One region of the Lactococcus sp. LG606 genome, then DNA from elsewhere that is predicted to be linked to it. Evidence: riboswitches for the same ligand, from Rfam matches in the RefSeq annotation. Region 1 holds a riboswitch; the other holds the start of a gene.

Region 1 (9,973 bases):
TAATCCTCGTTTTTTCATATCCCGAATCGGATTATTAGTGGCTGGACGTCTTGGAGACATCGGCTTTTGTTCGATTGTCTTCTTTTCACTCGATGCCGGTTTCGCTGCATTAAGTACTGCTGATGAACGGCGCAAAGAAAAATCATCTTTATCACGCTCTAGCGGATGAACATAGCCTTTTGGACGTTTAGGAGGTACCGCTGCTTCTCTTTTGGCCTTTTCTTTTGATTCATCAACACTCGTTTTTTTAGGCATTTTATCAAAAGAACTATACCCACTATGATTGCTATTTAATGGACGATGTTGAGTGCTATAGCTGACCTTTGTTTTTATTGGCTTATAGACATCTGAACGTTTTTTATCAGACATTTGAACACCACCAAAAGAAGCCTCGTCTTGTTGACTAGGATTCTTAGTAATCAGTTGTGAATTTGTCATGATGACGCGTGTGTCTTTTTCAAGCATTTCATCATCATCTATGATTGGAAATACGACTCTTCTTCCTTCGTTCATTGCTTGCCCTACTTAATTTTTTGTTTGTCTTGAAACTTTTCCTCTACGTTCCTTAAAAAGTTTGTTTAATCTTATTTTTTTCTTAGGTAAGTGTTTCAATTATTATTATATCGCATTTTCAGTGATTTTTAAAGTTATAGTCCCAAAATTTCTCTGATTTCTGCTTCACTGAGCGTCTTATCAATCACATCACCGTCTAAAACATTTGCAATCAAATCTTTTTTACGTTCCTGAATCTCCATGATTTTTTCTTCAATCGTTCCTTGTGTAATCAAGCGAATGACTTCAACAGTACTCTTTTGCCCCATACGATGGGCTCTTGCAATGGCTTGTTCCTCAACCGCTGGATTCCACCAGAGATCGACCAGGATAACAACATCAGCACTTGTAAGGTTCAGACCTACACCACCTGCTTTCAGTGAGATGAGGAAAGCATCACGACTTCCAGCATTAAAGGCTTGCACCATTTCTAACCGTTCTTTGACTGGAGTTGAACCCGTTAGCTTATAAGCTGTGAGATCCAATTTTTCCATGGCTTCTTCAATGTAAGGGAAGGTTTTGGTAAACTGTGAGAAAATCAAAGGGCGATGACCAGATGCCTTGACTTGCTCTAAAAGCTCCATCAAACTGTCTAACTTCCCAGAACCACCTTCATAGTTATCCATGAAAAGTGCCGGTGTATTACATATTTGACGGAGTCGTGTGATTCCTGCCAAAATTTCAATACGTGATTTCTTAAGACTCGCACTGTCCATTTGACGGACAGATTGTTGCATCAATTCCAATTGTGCTAAGTATAAGAGCTTTTGCTCTTCAACCATGTTATTGCGTAAGGTCATTTCCATCTTATCAGGCAACTCTGTCAGAACTTCTTCTTTTTTACGACGCATAATAAATGGATGGATAATACGGGCAATAACTTCTGGCGACATCTTATTAAATGTTTCCCGTTTTGGTAAAAAGCCAGGCATGACCACTTGGAAAATAGCCCAAATTTCTTCTAAGCGATTTTCCAACGGCGTTCCTGATAAAGCAAAAGTATGCTCAACATTCAGTTGACTAAGTGCTCTATTTGTTTTACTGCTGTAGTTTTTCACAGCTTGTGCTTCATCCAAGAGAAGATAGTTAAGCTTCTTGTCTTGATAATCATCGAAATCCTTAAGGAAACTTCCGTAACTTGTAATATAAACTTGATGTTTCCCGTGAATCAAAGCATCACGATCGGCCTTCATCCCATCAACAACCACATAATCTACCGTGTCCGTAAATTGCTCAAACTCACTGGCCCAGTTGTAAATAAGGCTAGCAGGAGCAGTGACTAAGGCTGTTTCATCTTCTTTTAGATTTGATAGTAAATAGGTGATTGCTTGTACTGTTTTACCCAGCCCCATGTCGTCTGCCAACACACCTCCTAAGTGATAGTGCGTTAACATAGACATCCAACGAACTCCTGTTTCCTGGTAACTTCGCAGCTCTGCTTTGACATGCTCAGGTTTTTCGTAAGGGAAGGTTTCTGGGTGCGTTAAGTGCTCATAGAAGGCTTTAAATTCATTCGAAAAATTGCTACTTGAAATATTTTCAAATATTTTAGAAACTTGGAAGCTACGTGTCACATTGACTTCTAAGCTCGTTCCACTAATGGTAAAATTATCATCCAGTTCTCGTAAAGCTGATTTCAACTCACTGAACTTCTGGTCAAAGATAAATAATTTTCCGTTTTCACTGACATAATATTCCGCATTATTTTGCAGTTGTGCAATAACATTTGCAAATTCATTTTCGCCGATGCTTGGCATTTCAAAGGCGATATCCAACAAGCCTCCTCGACGATCAATCATGATTTCCGGCACTTCATCGACTTTCATATCCATTAGTCCAGGAGACAGTTTTACTTGACCTAATTTCTGGAATTGGGGCAAAATTTTAATAAAGAAAGTTTCTGCAAATTGTGCCGAAAGCGTAACAGAACTTGTAAAAGAACGTGTGAAACCAAAACGAGCCATGAGCGTAAATATCTTATTTTCTAGGCGTAAGTCTCTTGAAAACTCGAGTGTTTCTAACTCATGGAAGTGTTCCACTTTAAAATTTCCATAATCAAATTGAACCGAAAGTTCTATATTTTGTCCATCAGGATTATCAAAGTTAAAAATCGGTGTAAAGGGGCGAATAACAAAATTTCCAGGAGCTGAGATTTGACCTAAACTAGAAAGTTGTTGCAGTGCTTGCGCTACTTTGTCCTTATCCATATATGAAAATTGATTATGTTTTGCACCCTCAAGTTCTTTTTGAACCAGCTGTAACAACCGTTTTTGTTCATGGTCAACCTTATAAAAAACATGATTATAATATAAAAGCGAACCACTGTAAAAGGAACTGAAAGCATTATCTTCGATTTTTAGCTCAATAAAGTCTCTTTGGCTTGTCACACTAAATTTAAAAATTTCTGAATCTTCGTCAAGAGTAACGAAGGTGAAATAGTTAACCAATGCACCTGATAATCTCAAGCTAAAACGTGACAAGTTAGAAGCCAAATCCATTGCCTCTTCAATAAAAAGATAAGGGAAGTTGAGGTAACGTCCATTTTTAATATATAGTTGATTGGCCATTTGGGCATCAAGTTTGCCATGTATTTTAAGCAAGAAATTCAAAAAGTCTTGACTGGCTTCATCGAAATTATCAAAAAAGAGATCAACATAGTGAAGAGCACCAAGCGAATATTGTCCAAAGTTTTGCAATGTTCTCAAAAAATATGGAATATCCTTAATCACATAAGCCCTACCTAAGCGTTCGCTATATAAGCGTAAGTCAAAATACATGAAGTAATCCATAGAAAAAACATCATAGAGTTGTGAATTATCTTCAACATGTACTTCAATCGAAAATTGCTCTGCTCCGAAATTAACTTGTGTTTCCCCATTCAAGGCATCTAAAAAGGCAGCGTTGGCAGCCAATTCATCATTTGCCACTAGCTCAATCTTTTCTATATTTTTTTTATTGTCTTCGATTTCTTTATTTTCATTCTTGAGGTATTCTTCTACTGCAGCAATGTGCTTACAATAGCGATGATTACGCTGGAAATCAACACAAGAACAATAGTCCTGCGCTCCATCCATATCGTAAATTACTTGTTCTCCTGCAACCTCTGCAGAAAGTTTAAAATCTTCTATTGACGGATCAATTAAAAGCCCCTGACTATACAGGGCTATTCCTTCACTGCGTACACGTGCTGGCATCATTCTGCTCATTTTATCTTTATCCTATTTTTGATGCCTTTTTGCACCAACTCTCCGTCTATTTTTTCTTCTAAATCCCTTTAAAATGTGCATACATTATACCATATTTGGCTAATTTTTTCACGAATGCCCTAATAAAAAACGTATGTCCGTCTTCAATAAAAAATTTTTCTAAGACTTAGTTCCTTCAGTGTAAGTCAATGTAAAAACCTTTTGACATAAAAATTTTTTAAGTCCACTTTTAATTTTTTAATTTGTGCAAAAATTTGAATTTTTGTATTATTTGTATTATACTTTACACTATTAAAATAAAGAGGCTCAAAAAATGATTAACGCTTATCACACAGTTTTGTTGTTGATTATGGGCTCACACTAAGTACTGGAAAGTAAAGGTGTGAGTCCTCTTTGGCGTTGGTCAAAAAGGGGCAAAGAGATGTCCCTTTGGGCATCTTTTTTTAATTTATTTTTAACGATTATTGCTACTCAAACGTGACAATAAAATGAGAGGAGACTTAATTTGACTTAGAATTTTAAATTAAAAATATTTATTTTTATAACGAGAGGAATTTATAATTGGAAAATAATCAAAATTTACAAAAGAGAATGGCAACACGCCATATCACTATGATTGCTCTAGGTGGAGCAATTGGGGCTGGACTCTTTAAAGGGAGCGCTTCCGCTATAGAATCTGCTGGTCCTGCTGTCCTTCTTTCTTACTTTATCGGAGGCGTGGTTTTATTCTTTGTGATGAAGAGCTTAGAAAAATTAGTTCTCAGCTCGGATGAACCACATGGCCTTTCAGGTTTGGTTCAACCTTATCTGGGTAACCATGCGGCCGACTTTACCGACTGGGTGTATTGGTCACTTTGGATGATTAATATTATTGCCGAAGCTGTCGCTGCTGCTAGCTTTATACAGCTTTGGTTTCCTAATATCCCTTCATGGGCTTTTGTCTTACTCATCGCTATCCTAACGTCACTTATTAACCTACTGTCAGTAACATTCTTTGCCGAAACGGAATACTGGCTTGCTTTTATCAAAATCAGCGTTATCATTCTTCTTATTATTTTTGGTGTCATTTTAGTTGCACAAAACATTTTTAATACCAACTTGATATCTGCATTTTCAGGGATGACAAAATATGGTGGCTTTGCGCCACACGGACTTAAAGGCGTTATCAATTCTTTATTGATTGTTATCTATTCCTACGGTGGTTCTGAACTCATTGCCATTACTGTTAGTGAGACAGAAGATCCTAAAACTGCTATCCCGCGCGCTATCCGAGGCGTTATTGGACGTATCATTTCTTTTTATATCGTCCCAATGTTCCTCTTGCTCCTTATCTACAACTGGAACGACTTGGCAACATCAACAATGAGCCCGTTTGTCATGGTCTTTAACAAAATGCATATTCCATTTGCTGCAGACATCATTAATTTCATTATTATTCTGGCGCTCTTTTCTTCAATCAACTCTGGCATTTATGCCTCTTCAAGAATTTTATTCTTCCGCTTAAAAAATCATAAAGGGAAGTTTTCGCAAAAAATTGCTACTTTAAATAAAAGCAAGGTTCCTCAAAGAGCTGTGCTCTTCTGCTCTGGGACATTGTATATTGGTGTTGTTCTTTCTTACTTCTTAGGAGACAGCTTATTCAACTATCTCGCTGGTTCTTTATCTTACACTGTCCTTTTAGTTTGGTTCTTAATTAGTCTTGCAGGCTTCTTATTGGCGCGTAAGGCCAAAGCTCTAGGTACTATGAGTATGAGTCTTATTGCTCTTATTGCTTTGTTATTGATTTTCTTTGGTATCCTTACCACTAACCCTATTGGAGTAACCCTCTTTACCGCACTACTTTACTTTATTATATTAATCAGTTATCGGAAAAAGAACGATCCTGTAGACAATATCAGTTAAGAAATATTAAACATTTTCCTTTTTAAAAGGAAAATGTTTTTTTATGTGGTAGTAATAAAAGCTGACAGGACTGTCAGCTTAAATTTTTTATGAGTGTTTCAATCAATACATCGCGATCTGCAATCCATTGTGCCCGCTCATCTTTCAGATGCACACGATTGGATAAGAAAATCACCGCTTTTTTTGCTTCCAGATTCATCAGGATGAAAGTTCCTGTGTAACCTGTGTGCAGTAACCATTGGTCATGTAGGAAGTCCCAAGCTAAACTTCTTGGACGTTGACCCGCTGCAAAATTTTTCTGTAGGGCCAAATATTTTGTGTCTGAAAAATAACCTTGAACAAATTTCACCAAATCATTCATCGGTGCAAAAAGCCCTGCTGATCCACAATGTTTTCCTAACACTTTTGCTTTTGGATCATGAACTGTTCCCACTCTCGTATCTAGACTTGTCGGTACAGCATTGGTAACAGGACCAAAAGATGTGGCAGACATGTCCCATTTTTCAAAAACCTCTGCTTTAAAAACTACGTCTAAAGATTTCCCATAAAGCTTTTCAAGCATAAAGCCCAACAAAATAAAGTTAATATCTGTGTAGTGACAACTTTTGTCTTCCGTTACCTCGATATGGTCAATCGCCTCTTTTAAACCTTTAAAATCTAACTTATCACGGTTTTCAATAAACGGATTGATACCTGTTGTATGAGTAAGAAGCTGTCTCAAAGTGATGCTCTCATCATGAAAATCAGGATAATAATCCGTAAACGGAGCATCCAGACTTAACTTTCCTGATAAAACGAGGTTAATGACTACTGTTCCTGTACCTACAACTTTTGAAACGGAAGCTAAATCCCATTTTTTCCCTGCAACCAATGGTTCGACTTGTGGAAGTATTGCTTGATTGCCTCGAACAAACTCTTGAACCTTTGTTCCTTCTACAATAGCAATCTGGCAGCCTGGGAAAATTGCTTCTGCCACATAGTCATCAATTGTCGCTAAAAATTCTTCTTCACTTTTCATAGGCCTTGTTTTGTAAACCAAAGTTCCATGTGGTGTGGGATGTCAATAGCCAATGTCTTTGCTTTTTTATCCAGATACAATTTTTCATCAGGTAAATCATCTGCAAACTGAGCCAAATCAAAAGATGGCGACACTTGAAAACGTAAAAGCATCAGGTCTAGCTTTTCATCCATATTAGCTGTCAAGTCAGGTCCATCATTTTGACAAAAGACCAGATGCAAGCCAGCAAGATCTAAAAGATTCCCTTGCGCTTTTACACCAAGAATTTTTTCGTACTCTGAAATAATAGACTTTTCAGCAATATTAATTTGCACCTCTTTAATAGCGAAATCGGATAATCCTGTAAATTCTCCCTCATCAAAGTCAACTTCAGCTTTAGCAACTTCCGTTAAGTCTGACCAATCATTTACAGATACCATCAGAAAAACATCACTTTCTGGAGAAACAGCTTCAAAAGCCCAACTGTCTTTTACCTGATAAAGATGTGTGACTTGGTCCAGATTACGCGCTAAAAGCTGTTCGATTTCATCCTCATCAGCTTGGATGACTGTACGTCCATGTTTTTTCACACCTTGAACTGGAACTACACCTGGTGATTCCTCTAAGATTAACCTTGGTTGCTTTGCTTCATAACCAGATAAAAAAACTTCTGCATTTTCTTCGTGCAAGACTTTCATGCCAAGCACATCACGATAAAAATTTAAATTTTCTTCGCGATTGAGTACACGGTAGCCTGGTAAGCAAACTTCTAAATTATTTATGAATTCTTTCATTCTGATTCTCCATTTATCTTCTTATATTTTATTAAAACTTATACAAATTATCAATGATTATATGTTAGAATTGTTTTATGATTAAATTTCGAGACCTTATTAAAAAACCTTGGACCTGGACAATCCTTCCTGCTCTTCTCTTTGCCCTTCCTTTTTCTTTACGGGCTGGTTGGGGGCAGTGGTTAGGACTCAGCCTCCTTCTTTATCTAATTAGTTTAATTTTTACTTATAAAAAATCAATCTGGCTTGCTTTCTTTGTACTTTCTTTATTACCAAGTTTTGCTACGTCACTCATGAGCCAATTGCATTCTGGAAGAGCTTTTTCTTCTCTTGACCAAGTGATCTTTTTTATGATTTTCTTTATTGCTCTTGGCTTATCTTACTTTCTTGCTCGCCGCCGTAATATTATTCCACCGATTGCTATCAAAGAATTTCCCTTGGGCAAAATTGCCCTCGGATTTGGTGCGCTTTTCTTAGTTTCACTCTGTGTCAACAATTTAGCACAGGCGCTTGGTTTACAAGCAAGTACAGAAAATCAAGAGGCATTGAATAGTCTCGCCCAGGTTATTCCTTTAGGCATCTTTGCTGTCCAAACGATTTTTGCCGGTTTCTTTGAGGAACTCACTTACCGTGTTGGCCCTTTCGAAGTTCTCTTCACAAAAAATAAATTTTTAGCCTTCGTGACAGCAGCTCTGCTTTTTGCAGGTATGCACAGTCCAACAGATCTTTACAGTTGGCTTGTTTATGGCTCAATGAGTCTGGTGTTAACCACATTCTATTTTAAATACCGAAATTTTTACCTCAATATGGCCATTCATATGGCTTGGAATTTTCTGGGAATAAGTATGACATTTTTGCTAAAGTAAACATCTTATGGTATATTAAGATTGTAAAATTAAAAATTTGCACAATGGGTGCTCTAAGGGAAACCAAGAGCTGAGAAACACCATTTGACCTGATCTGGTTAGTACCAGCGTAGGAATGTGTTTGTATAGGGGACTGCTGTCTTCAATTCTCTCTAACCCTCCTTTGTGCCAACAAAAGGAGATTTTTTATGTCTAATTCTAAAGTTTTAGAACTTACCGAAACAGCTATTGCTGCTGCATTAGCTCTTGTCTTGAGTTTCATCTCGATAAACTATGCTCAAGTTTTTTATCTTGAGCTGGCAGTTATTCCCTTACTGGTCTTAGCCTTGCGCCGCGGCGTATTTTGGGGCATGACAGGCGGGCTAGTATTTGGTCTACTTCTGATTGTATTAGGTCAAGCCACTATCTTGACTCCAGTACAGGCCTTGCTTGAATATATCGTTGCACCGATTTCTCTTGGTTTAGCTGGTGTTTTGCGCAAAAAGGACTCTAGCCAAACACGCACAATCTTTGCTGCAGCTTTTCTCGGCGTTCTTATCAAATATTTTTGGCACTTTGTCGCTGGTGTTATCTTTTGGGGACAATATGCTTGGAAAGGCTGGGGGGCTATTCCCTATTCATTTGTTGTAAATGGAATAAGTGGAATTGCGACCGCAGCTCTTGCTGCTCTAGTCCTTGTTCTGCTCTCCAAGAGTGCACCTCAGATTTTTCAAGCGAAAAAGTGATATAATGAACGCATGAGCAAGAAAAAGAAACTGAAAAAAACATTAGTTGAACAAATTCTGGACAAAGGTCAAGTCAATCATGAAGGGCTTGCTCTCAATGCTTTAGAAGCAGAGCTCATGCCTGAAGACATCCAACGTCGTGACATTTATAAAACGCTCGCACTTATAGGAGATAAAACGGGTCCAATCGTAGGGATTCTTCCTCTGACAGAGCATCTTTCTGAAAAGAAATTAGCAAAGGTCTCTGGAAATAAGAAGGTCCACATGATTCCTCAAAAAGATTTGCAGAAAACCACTGGATACATCCATGGTGCTAATAATCCTGTCGGTATCTGGCAAACCAAAAGGTTCCCTATCTATATCGATACCATCGCACTGGATGCAGATAAAATCATTGTTTCTGCCGGTGAAGTCGGCCGTTCTATACGCCTCAATCCAAAAGAACTCGCAACTTTTGTACAAGCTGAATTTGCTGAAATTCGTGAAATTTAAATAAAAAGGAAAGCTTAACTATGGCTTTTCTTTTTATTTTTACATCTCGATTTATTGTTCCGACAAATAACACTTTACAAAAGTACCCAAAACCGCTAAAATTAAGCTATGTTACCTAAGATTATTGCCACTTTATATCCGCTTCTCAGCTGGATCGTATTGGTTTTCGCTTTTAAATTTTTACGTATTCGCCACTTGACTAATCGAAAACTTCGCATTCCTGATATTTTTGTCCTCTTTTTAATTTTTGGACTCCAACTTTTTTCAGAGCAATTTACTGCTATCAATATTTTGCCTTACTACTTTTTGATTCTTTCCTTCTTAGCTCTCGTCTTGTTGCTATTAGATTTGTTCTATTTTAAAGACTTCAAATATAAACGTTTCTTTAAGCTTTTTTGGCGCATTACTTTTGTGATTACTTTTGCTCTTTACATCGCTA
Region 2 (9,973 bases), 860 kb from region 1:
AGTACAAGAAAAATAAAAATAAAGGAGAACTAAAATGAATAAGATCACAATTATTGGCAGTATCAACCTAGATACAACTTTGAGAGTAAGCAATATGCCGAAACCAGGTGAGACTTTACATGCTAAAGAACATTTTACTGCCGGTGGCGGTAAAGGTGCCAACCAAGCGGTAGCAGCAAAGCGTTCTGGCGCTGATACTTTCTTTATCGGTGCCATTGGTAAAGACGGTGCTGGACAAATGATGCGTGAGCTTTTAGAGTATGAAGATATAGATACTTCAGCTGTCCAACTCTTAGAAAGCCAATCTACAGGTCAAGCCTTTATTACCGTGGATGATTCTGGTGAAAACAGCATTATGATTTTCTCAGGGGCGAATAATGCATTTACACCGGATCACGTTGAAAACTCAAAGCATATTATTGCCAACAGCGATTTTTTGATTGCCCAATTTGAAAGTGCCCTTGACAGTACAGTTACTGCCTTTAAGCTTGCTAAAGAAAATGATGTTAGAACTATTCTTAATCCAGCACCTGCGAGAACGGATATTCCACAAGAGCTCTTAGCTACAACCGATATCATTATTCCCAATGAAACTGAAGCTGAACTCATAACTGGAATAAAAGTAGAAGATGAGCATAGTCTAAAAGCTGCTGCTGATTACTTCCACAATCTTGGTATTGAAGCAGTGATTATCACCTTAGGAAGTAAAGGAGCTTATTATGATATCAAAGATGGCAAGTCTGGTATTATTCCTGCTTTCAAGGTAGCGGCTGTCGATACAACAGCTGCTGGTGATACTTTCATCGGTGCTTTAAGCACTGTTTTAAAAGCTGATTTCAGTAATATTGAGGATGCTATTCTTTATGGCAGTAAAGCTTCATCACTGACTGTACAAAGATATGGCGCACAACCCTCTATCCCTTACAAAAATGAACTGGATTAGGAGTATTTCAAATGAAAAAAACAAAAGTTATAAATTCTGATATTTCACGTGTCATTGCTCAAATGGGTCACTTTGACAAGCTTAGCATTGGTGATGCTGGGATGCCAGTTCCAAGAGGAACAGAAAAAATTGACTTGGCTGTAGATAATGGTATTCCAAGCTTCATGGACGTCTTAAATAACGTTTTAGAAGAACTTGAAGTTCAAAAAATCTATCTTGCTGAAGAGATAAAAGAAAATAACCCAAAAATTTTAACTCAAATTACTGATCGCTTACCTAATACACCTGTCGAATTTATTCCACATAGCGATATGAAGGCAGAGTTAAATAACTGTCATGCCTTTATCCGTACAGGAGAAATGACACCTTACGCAAACATCTTACTAGAAAGCAATGTCGTATTTTAAAGACAAATAGGAGAAAAACAAAAACATGAATACAACAGCACTATTAATTGGCCTTGGCCCGCTTCTTGGTTGGGGGCTTTACCCAACAATCGTTTCAAAAATTGGTGGGAAACCCGTCAACCAAATCCTTGGTTCAACTTTAGGTACTCTAATTTTTGCCCTAGTTTTTTCCATGTCACAAGGCATTCATTTAGCTTCAGGGATGGATTTATTTCTCGGTATTTTATCTGGAATCGGTTGGGCTGCAGGGCAAATCGTAACTTTTTACTGTTTTAGTTTGATTGGTTCTTCTAAAGTAATGCCAATTACGACAGCTTTCCAACTCTTAGCTGCATCACTTTGGGGTGTTGTTGCTTTGGGAAACTGGCCTGGTGTTAGTGCTAAAATTTTGGGAGCTTTCTCTCTTATACTTATTATTTTTGGTGCGAGCTTGACTGTTTGGTCTGAAGAAAAAACGCCTGCAAGTACGGGGCTTTTGAGAAAAGTAGTTATTTTCTTAGCGCTTGGTGCGATTGGGTATTGGGCCTACTCTGCTGCACCTCAAGCTAGTAACTTGTCAGGTCAAGAAGCCTTTCTCCCACAAGCCATTGGTATGCTCTTGACTGCTCTTATTTACAGTATTGTCATCTCTTTCAAAGAAAAGTCAAAAATGGCAATCTTTGAAAGTGTATCATACAAACATATCATCTCCGGTTTCTTCTTTGCATTTGCGGCCTTAACTTATCTCATCTCTGCTCAACCTGATATGAATGGTTTGGCGACTGGATTTATTCTTTCTCAAACATCTGTTGTTTTAGCAACTTTGACAGGAATCTGGTTCTTAAATCAAAGAAAAACAAAAAAAGAAATGCTCCTAACAATTATTGGTCTGGTCTTAATCATTATTGCAGCCTCAATAACTGTTACTATCTAAAGAGAAATACAGCTTTAAAGGCTGTATTTTTTTATATTAAGATATGCTATACTTGAAGTAAAAGAAAGGAGCAATTATGCACGTAAATAAGGAAATTGTAAGACATGGGGAGGCACTTGCTCACGTCTGAACCATGTTGTCTCCCAATAAGTTACTAAAACTTTTTGGAGGAACAAAACTTGAACACAAACTATAGATTAAATACATTAGGCTTCACAGAAAAATTTAAAAAAGAAGCTATGAATTATCCAGATTTTTATCCCGGACGAGTGATTGAGCAGAATCGCAATCAATACATCGTCGCAACTCAATCAGTTGAAGTCAAAGCAGAAGTATCGGGGAAATATCGTTTTGAAGCATTAGAATCACTTGACTTTCCAGTAGTCGGCGATTTCGTTCTCTTAGATCGAGAAACAGATTCTACTGGACGGGCACAAATTCAGCGCTGTTTGCCACGCCACTCAGCTCTTATTCGTAAAGCAGCTGGAGAGACGCATGAACGCCAACTTATGGCGACTAATATAGATAAAGTCTTGATTTGTATGTCGCTTAATGAAGACTTTAATCTACGACGAGCAGAGCGTTATCTTACCCTAGTATGGGAATCAGGTGCTCTTCCTGTATTTGTATTAACTAAAACAGATGTAGCACAGAATATGGAACAAAAACAAGCAGCTCTCCAAGTGATTAGTTTAGGTGTTGATATTATTCTGACATCCTCACAAACTGAAAATGGATATTTTCCTTTACAATCCTACATCACGGCCGGAGAAACCTATGTTTTGATTGGTTCATCTGGTGTGGGTAAATCAACATTGGTTAACGCATTATTGGGACAAAAAGCGTTAAAAACAAATAATCTACGCAGTGATGGAAAAGGAAAGCACACCACAACACAACGTAGGCTATTTAAATTACCTTCAGGAGCTATGATTATTGATACGCCGGGGATACGTGAAGTTGGCTTAGATCGGGCAAATTTTAGTGAAAGCTTCTCAGATATTGAAGCTTTAGAATCGCAATGCAAGTTTTCTGATTGTAAGCATGGCAATGAACCCGCATGTGCTATTCAAGGCGCTCTTGCACAAGGTGAACTTTCATTTGAACGTTTTTCAAACTACCAAAAGCTACTAAAAGAAACAGCTTATGCAGGTCTAAATAACAGAGAAATTGAAAGAAAAAAACTCGACACAATGTTTAAAGAAGTTGGCGGCATGAAAAATGTTCGTAAAGCACTAAAACAAAAAAATAAACGTTACTACTAGAAGACAAAGCACTGATCTTTACTCATCAGTGCTTTTTATGATAGAACCAATAAAAATTTGAGCGCTTGCTTTATCTTTATGACACAGTATGTTATACTAAAATTAATTTCTATATGAAATATAATCCTATAGAAAAAATAAATATCATAACACAATGGGTACCGATAAAATGATCATTTTATCAGTTGAGAAAAACCATCAAACCTGCTCGGGTTAAGACCTGCGAAGGGATGTGTCATTACTACTTTTAGTTTATCTAACTTGATGTGGTATGTTTTTTGCTTTCCCCTCCTTGTGTTTACAAAGGAGTTTTTTTATGTCAACTTTAACAGAAATTCGTCATCAAAAGCCTTTAATCTTAAGTCTTACGAATAGTGTTACCATCCAAAGAGTTGCTGATCTTGTAAGTTTTCTAGGTGCTTCACCTTTAATGTCGTCCGAAAAGGATGAAATTAAAGATCTCCTTACACTTGCAAGTGTACTTGTTTTAAATACAGGTACTTTGAGCCAAGAATATGTACCACTTTTCATTGTAGCGGGACGTTTAGCAAACGAAAAAGGAATCCCGGTTGTTTTAGATCCAGTAGCCGTACACGTTCCTTATAGGGCCAAAATCATGAAACAACTCTTATCTGAAATTCACTTCGATATTATCCGAGGGAATGCTTCGGAAATTGCTTGGTTTGCTGAAGAGGAAGAAAAGAGTAAAGGTATCGACTCACTTGCTACGACTATCAGCAGTAATAATGCAAAAAGTGCAGCAAAAAAAACAAATGCTGTTATTGTTCAGACGGGACAAACAGATGTCATCACAGATGGAAATCATCTGCATTATGTGAAGACAAGCAGCAAACTTTTTGAAATAAATGTTGGATGTGGTGATATGTTAACTGCGGCGATCGCTACTTTTTCAGCCACAAATTCTCACCTACTTGAAGCTTCATATGAAGCTACTAAATTTTTTAGTGAATCTGGAATCCAGGCAGAACGACAAGTCAAAGGGCTTCCTGGAGATTTCATCACTGCCTTATTAAATAATATCTATTGCAGTTCAAAGAAAGCGGGGCTAAGAAAATGATTGAGGTACCACAAGTTGTCACAATTGCAGGTATTGATTCAAGTGGAGGAGCAGGAATTAATGCGGATCTTAAAACTTTTCACAGTCAAAAAGTTTATTCGGCTACGATTGTTGTAGGTCTGACTGCTCAAAATACACTTGGGGTGCAAGAGATTTCAAGTGTAGCGCCTCATTTTATATTATCGCAATTTGACTCAGTGTTTTCTGACTTAGATATTTCTGCTGCAAAAACAGGGGCACTTTTCGATGTAGCTCAAGTTAAAGCTGTTATCACAGGAATTAAACGCTATCAACCCCAACATTTGGTAGTTGATCCGGTGATGGTTGCAAAAGGAGGTACCGTTCTTCTTTCAGATGAAGCTATCAGGTGCATAAAAAAAGACCTTTTTCCCTTAGCAGAACTCATTACGCCGAATCTGCAAGAAGCAGAAGTACTTCTGGATTACCCGATTTCTAATGAGGAAGAGATACGACAAGCGCTTTATGATCTGCAAAGTTTGGGGGCGAAAAATGTTCTGATTAAAGGAGGGCATTCAGCGCGAGAAACTGTGACAGATTTATTATTGACAGAATCTGGTGAAATTATGTGTTATTCTACTTCAAGAATTCATACAAATCGAACACATGGTACAGGGGATACACTTTCCTCATATATTACAGCTCATCTTGCACGGGGAGAAGAACTGCTTGATATTTTACCTCATGCAAAATCCTTTATCACAAACGCAATAAAAGAAAGTATTAATGTTGGTCACGGACACGGTCCTCTTAATCATTGGGTAAGATGTGATGAATAAAGAATATTTAAAGTGTTATTTTATTGCAGGTCCACAAAATTTTGCTGAATTATCCATAGAAAAAGCAGTCGAAAAAATTATTGTGATTCTACAGTCAGGAGTATCTTCCTATCAATTTCGCGATAAAGGAACAATTTATAGGAATCAAAATCAAAGAATGACCACTGTATTGAAGCTCCAAGAAGCAGCAAAGGACTTACATATCCCTTTTATTGTCAATGATGATTTAGAACTGGCTTGCATGATCCAAGCAGATGGGGTTCATCTTGGACAACAAGATAGAGCAATTGCAGAAGCCAGAGAAAAGCTAGGCCCGAAAAAATATATTGGGCTATCGGTTAGAAATAAACAAGAACTCTTAGCAGCACAAAAAAGTGACGCAGATTATCTTGGCATTGGCCCCATTTATCCTACAAGCAGTAAATCAGATGCTGCCGAGCCATTTGGAGAAAAACAACTGAGAGAGTTGCTTCTTGTAAATCAAAAATCAATCGTTGGAATTGGTGGCATTACTCTTGATTCGCTAAATAAACTGAGCCAAATGCCTTTGGATGGAGTGGCAGTTATTTCACTTTTAACAAGAGCAACAAATCCACAAAATATCGTAAGAAAAATACACGCACTATTTTAGACAAAAAATAGTATTTATCATTAAAAAGTCTCCTTTTATTACTTATAATAAACACAAAAACATGAATGTTCAAATTGCTCTTAAAAATGTATTTATGTTTTAGTATACTATAAATAAATAAGACTATTGGAGAAAATATGAAAAGATTTATTGGGTTAACTGTTGTATCAATTATTTTTTGTGGAGGATATTTTGCTTTAAAACATATTTTAAACACGACTGACTATTACGCGAAAGTTACTTTGGAAAACAAGACGAGTTCTGTGACCAGAAGCACTTCTGATTCAGAAAGTGAATACGTCTATTTCTTCAAATCCTCTAATAGTAAAGGGGAAATCAAAGATCTACGTTTACGTGCAGATTCATTACGTGAAGGTGTATACATCATGGCTCACGTAAATTACGATAAGATTGTACGTTGGAATATTGTAGAAGAAAGAAGTGTTCCGCCAAAAGCGCTAGAGAAGATAAAGTTATAAAACAAAAATAATGCCTACTGCATTATTTTTTTATTTTGTTTAATATTAATAAATGTTTAAGCAATTAATTCGCTTTTGTTCTGACAATTCTGTACAATTAAAATATAAAGCGCTATCACACCAAAAGATTGGAGAAGGATAAGAAAATTAATACAAGGAAAAGAAAGTTCACCTTAGCTTCTGTGGTGTTACTTGCTGCAGTTTCAAACATGATTGTTTCTCAATCAGCTGTGGAGGCCGTAACGACCACCATTAAAAATCAGGTCTCTAATGGTGAGGTTGTTATTTATGCACAACAGGCTGGACCTTCAAGTGCTGCCGCTACGGGAAATGCTATCGGGAATAATGACGGTACACAACAAGCTGCAGGTGAATCTTCAACATCTACGGCGACAAATAACTTAACAATGTCGAACGTTCAGTTTTCTGCAACTAAAATTACACCGACTGGTGCTGCTTCTGCAATGGTTAACAGTACAGGTGATGTTGTATCTTCAGCCTTTACAGCCGATGCTTCAACAAGAAAAATTCAGAAAACCGATACAAATGGTATGACGGACTTTACGGGACTTACTGATGGTTATTGGCTTTTTCATCAAATGACTTTAGTTGGTGGTGTCCAGACCGTTAAGGATTTTATTGTGACGGTTAATACTTCCGATACAACCAATAAAGGTCCACTGAATGTCTATCCGAAGCAGGATATGACGAAATATAAAAACTTATTTGATATTGCTGCTACAAACGCTGATGATAACTACAACGGAAAAACGCCTAATGAACTTGTATCACCCAATGCAGATACGACAACTTTAATTGATACAAATGAGAGTGACGCTGCGAATACAACGACAGCAGCAGCCGGAAACAAGGTCGGTTGGAACGTCAATACAAGCTTTGATAAATCAACAATGGGTCAATACTTCTGATACAGTGACTTCGCCTGATATCGCAGATAATGTTAAAGCAAAATTTACGATTGAAGATACGATTCCAGCAGGATTCACAATCGGTATTCCAACGCTTAAGGCGGGTACAACAGCTTTAACACCTGAAGTAGATTATACAATGAACATTACGAATCAAGTGGTTTCAGTTTCTTTAACAAATGATGGCATGAAAAAAGTAGCTGGTCTACTAGATGCAGCAACAGGTAGAATAAATATGAACCTCTACATTCCTACGACAGTATCAGGTAGTGTTACAGCGGGGTCATATAAAGATAATGCCAAAACAACAATCATCAATGCTTACGGTGTCGATCTCAGTTCAACACCTAAAAATTCTACTGTAAATATTGGTGGTGTCCAACTGACGAAAACGGATGGGACTTCAGCAATTACTTCATCTCCAGCTACATTTGTGCTGGTAAGAGCAAAAGATGCAGCCGCGGCTGAGGCCTTGGTTAAAAAACATGCCTCAAGCTTTAATGGCTCTTCTTCAGATCTTTCCAGTTTACCGACAGCCTACTCATCAACAGACAAAGCATCTTTCGTGACACAAGCTGACGGAACAATTGCTGTCAAAACAACAGGAGCTTCAGGAGTCGCTACTTTTTCTGGTCTTAACCTTGTTGACACCAACACAGACACAGAAAACACAAGCAACTATTTTGCGGTCGAAGTGATTGCTCCTGATGGTTTCCAATTACCAACAGCAACGACAGCTGCCAATGTAACAAAGGTCAATGCTTCAACAACACCTACTGCGCATAATAATGATATTGTGAATAATAAACCATTCCCACTTCCATTTACAGGTGGAGCAGGAATTGTCGCCGTGGTATTAGTAGCAGGAGCAGCGGGTTTTGCAGCAATGGTTATTCGTAAAAAGAAACAAGAAGTAGAGGTAGATTCAAAATAGTAAAATATGGCTACCATGCAGGAGGAGCACATGCGTGATAAAAGTCCAGATAGAAAAAGCGAACGCCGATTTTCACTGCGCAATATTATTTCCACTGTTCTGTTGATTCTTGCTTTGGGTCTTTTATTTTATCCTATCTTTGTGAACTATATGGTCGCGCAACAAAATAAAACGACAATCCAAAAATATACCAATAGCGTTGAAACAATAGATCCAGCCCAAGCAAAACATCTCAAAGATGAAGCAACTATTTATAATCAGTATATTTACGCCAAAAGTCAATACCAAAGCTGGAATAAAGCAGTACCAGATTATAAGCAGCAGTTGGTGACTAACAATGATAAAGTTATTGCTTATCTCTCCATTCCACAAATTAAGGTTACGAACATCCCTGTTTATAGTGGCGATAGTGAAGAAACATTAGCAGCAGGTGTAGGTCATATCCCACAGACAAGTTTACCCATTGGTGGGGAAAATACACATGCTGTATTATCAGCACATTCTGGGCATATTAATAATACCTTATTTTCTGATTTGGAAGACTTGAAAATGAAGGATGTTTTCTACATTCATGTCTTAGATCAAACATTAAAATACGAGATTTTTGAGCGAAAAATTGTAAATCCCGAAGATACGGATGCTATTAATGTCATTCCGGGAAAGGATTTGGTCACACTGGTTACATGCTGGCCAACAGGTATTAACAATAAACGCCTACTTGTTACAGGAAGAAGAGTTGCTACAAATACATTGAATCCACAAGAGCACATTCAACGTAATAAATATGGCTACAATTTCTGGGTGATGCTTCTTGCAAGTCTGTTAGCGCTGTGTGCATTGGGGCTTGTTTTACGCAATGTCTTGGGTGCTAAAAACTATAATATGCGAATCGATAGAGCACAGTTCGATGCGATTCAAAAAGGCAAACAAGAAATTATTATTGCGCCACTTCCTCCGGGAAGTAGAAAGTACCGCTTAAAAGATAAAATTACACTCATTGCGGCAGAGGCTCTTGAGTCTGATAAACGTCAATATTTTGCAAAAGTAGATGACCAACAGTGGGAGAGTGTTAATAAGAGTAAGAAAGCTGAAAAACAAAAGATAAAAATTACTCAAATCATAGATGCAGATGAATTTAATAAAACAGATGAACACTTAGAAAACACAACATATCTTGAGTTTAAAAAGACAGCGGAGCACCTGTTACAAGAGCGGTTAAATACAAAACAGCTTCCTGAAAACTGTATTTTAATTAAGGTGATGGTAAAAGAATAAATTCTAGAGAGGATCCACATGAAAAAAAGACGACTATTGGCTCTTATATTCTTTTTTTCAATTATTTTATTGAGATGGAATAATGCGCCAATTCAAGCAGCGGAAAGACATTCTCAAAATATAATCATTGTAAAATATGGACTCACATCGGCGTCTCATGGATTTTCTACTGATCAAAGCTTTAATACCGGCTTAAAAATTAACAATATCATTATTGATAATGAAGGTAAGGAACTTCAACCCATAGCTGATATAAGCTATACAGTACAGCAAATTACGGAGAAGGATGATTTAGCAGTAATGGACCCCTCAAGCTACACAA

The links. Region 1 has a riboswitch for thiamine pyrophosphate ahead of thiT (energy-coupled thiamine transporter ThiT). Riboswitches for the same ligand answer to the same signal wherever they lie in the genome.
Region 2: linked by a shared signal. The riboswitch ahead of thiM (hydroxyethylthiazole kinase) and the one ahead of thiT (energy-coupled thiamine transporter ThiT) in region 1 are both predicted to bind thiamine pyrophosphate.

What each region holds. Positions count from the first base shown of each region.
Region 1 is NZ_CP071301.1:1,519,407-1,529,379, forward strand. Features, by position in the region: gene J0J35_RS07505 (hypothetical protein) at 1-513, opposite strand, end outside; gene J0J35_RS07510 (DEAD/DEAH box helicase) at 648-3,758, opposite strand; gene J0J35_RS07515 (amino acid permease) at 4,320-5,660, shown strand; gene J0J35_RS07520 (serine hydrolase domain-containing protein) at 5,734-6,678, opposite strand; gene J0J35_RS07525 (CppA C-terminal domain-containing protein) at 6,675-7,451, opposite strand; gene J0J35_RS07530 (CPBP family intramembrane glutamic endopeptidase) at 7,529-8,317, shown strand; TPP riboswitch at 8,352-8,450, shown strand; gene thiT (energy-coupled thiamine transporter ThiT) at 8,506-9,042, shown strand; gene J0J35_RS07540 (aminoacyl-tRNA deacylase) at 9,055-9,534, shown strand; gene J0J35_RS07545 (DUF3397 domain-containing protein) at 9,643-9,973, shown strand, end outside.
Region 2 is NZ_CP071301.1:657,092-667,064, forward strand. Features, by position in the region: gene J0J35_RS03270 (LacI family DNA-binding transcriptional regulator) at 1-33, shown strand, start outside; gene rbsK (ribokinase) at 35-943, shown strand; gene rbsD (D-ribose pyranase) at 955-1,350, shown strand; gene rbsU (ribose/proton symporter RbsU) at 1,376-2,263, shown strand; gene rsgA (ribosome small subunit-dependent GTPase A) at 2,443-3,528, shown strand; TPP riboswitch at 3,673-3,776, shown strand; gene thiM (hydroxyethylthiazole kinase) at 3,845-4,606, shown strand; gene thiD (bifunctional hydroxymethylpyrimidine kinase/phosphomethylpyrimidine kinase) at 4,603-5,403, shown strand; gene thiE (thiamine phosphate synthase) at 5,396-6,034, shown strand; gene J0J35_RS03310 (YxeA family protein) at 6,172-6,513, shown strand; gene J0J35_RS11565 (hypothetical protein) at 6,642-7,442, shown strand; gene J0J35_RS11570 (SpaH/EbpB family LPXTG-anchored major pilin) at 7,411-8,376, shown strand; gene J0J35_RS03320 (class C sortase) at 8,407-9,651, shown strand; gene J0J35_RS03325 (LPXTG cell wall anchor domain-containing protein) at 9,670-9,973, shown strand, end outside.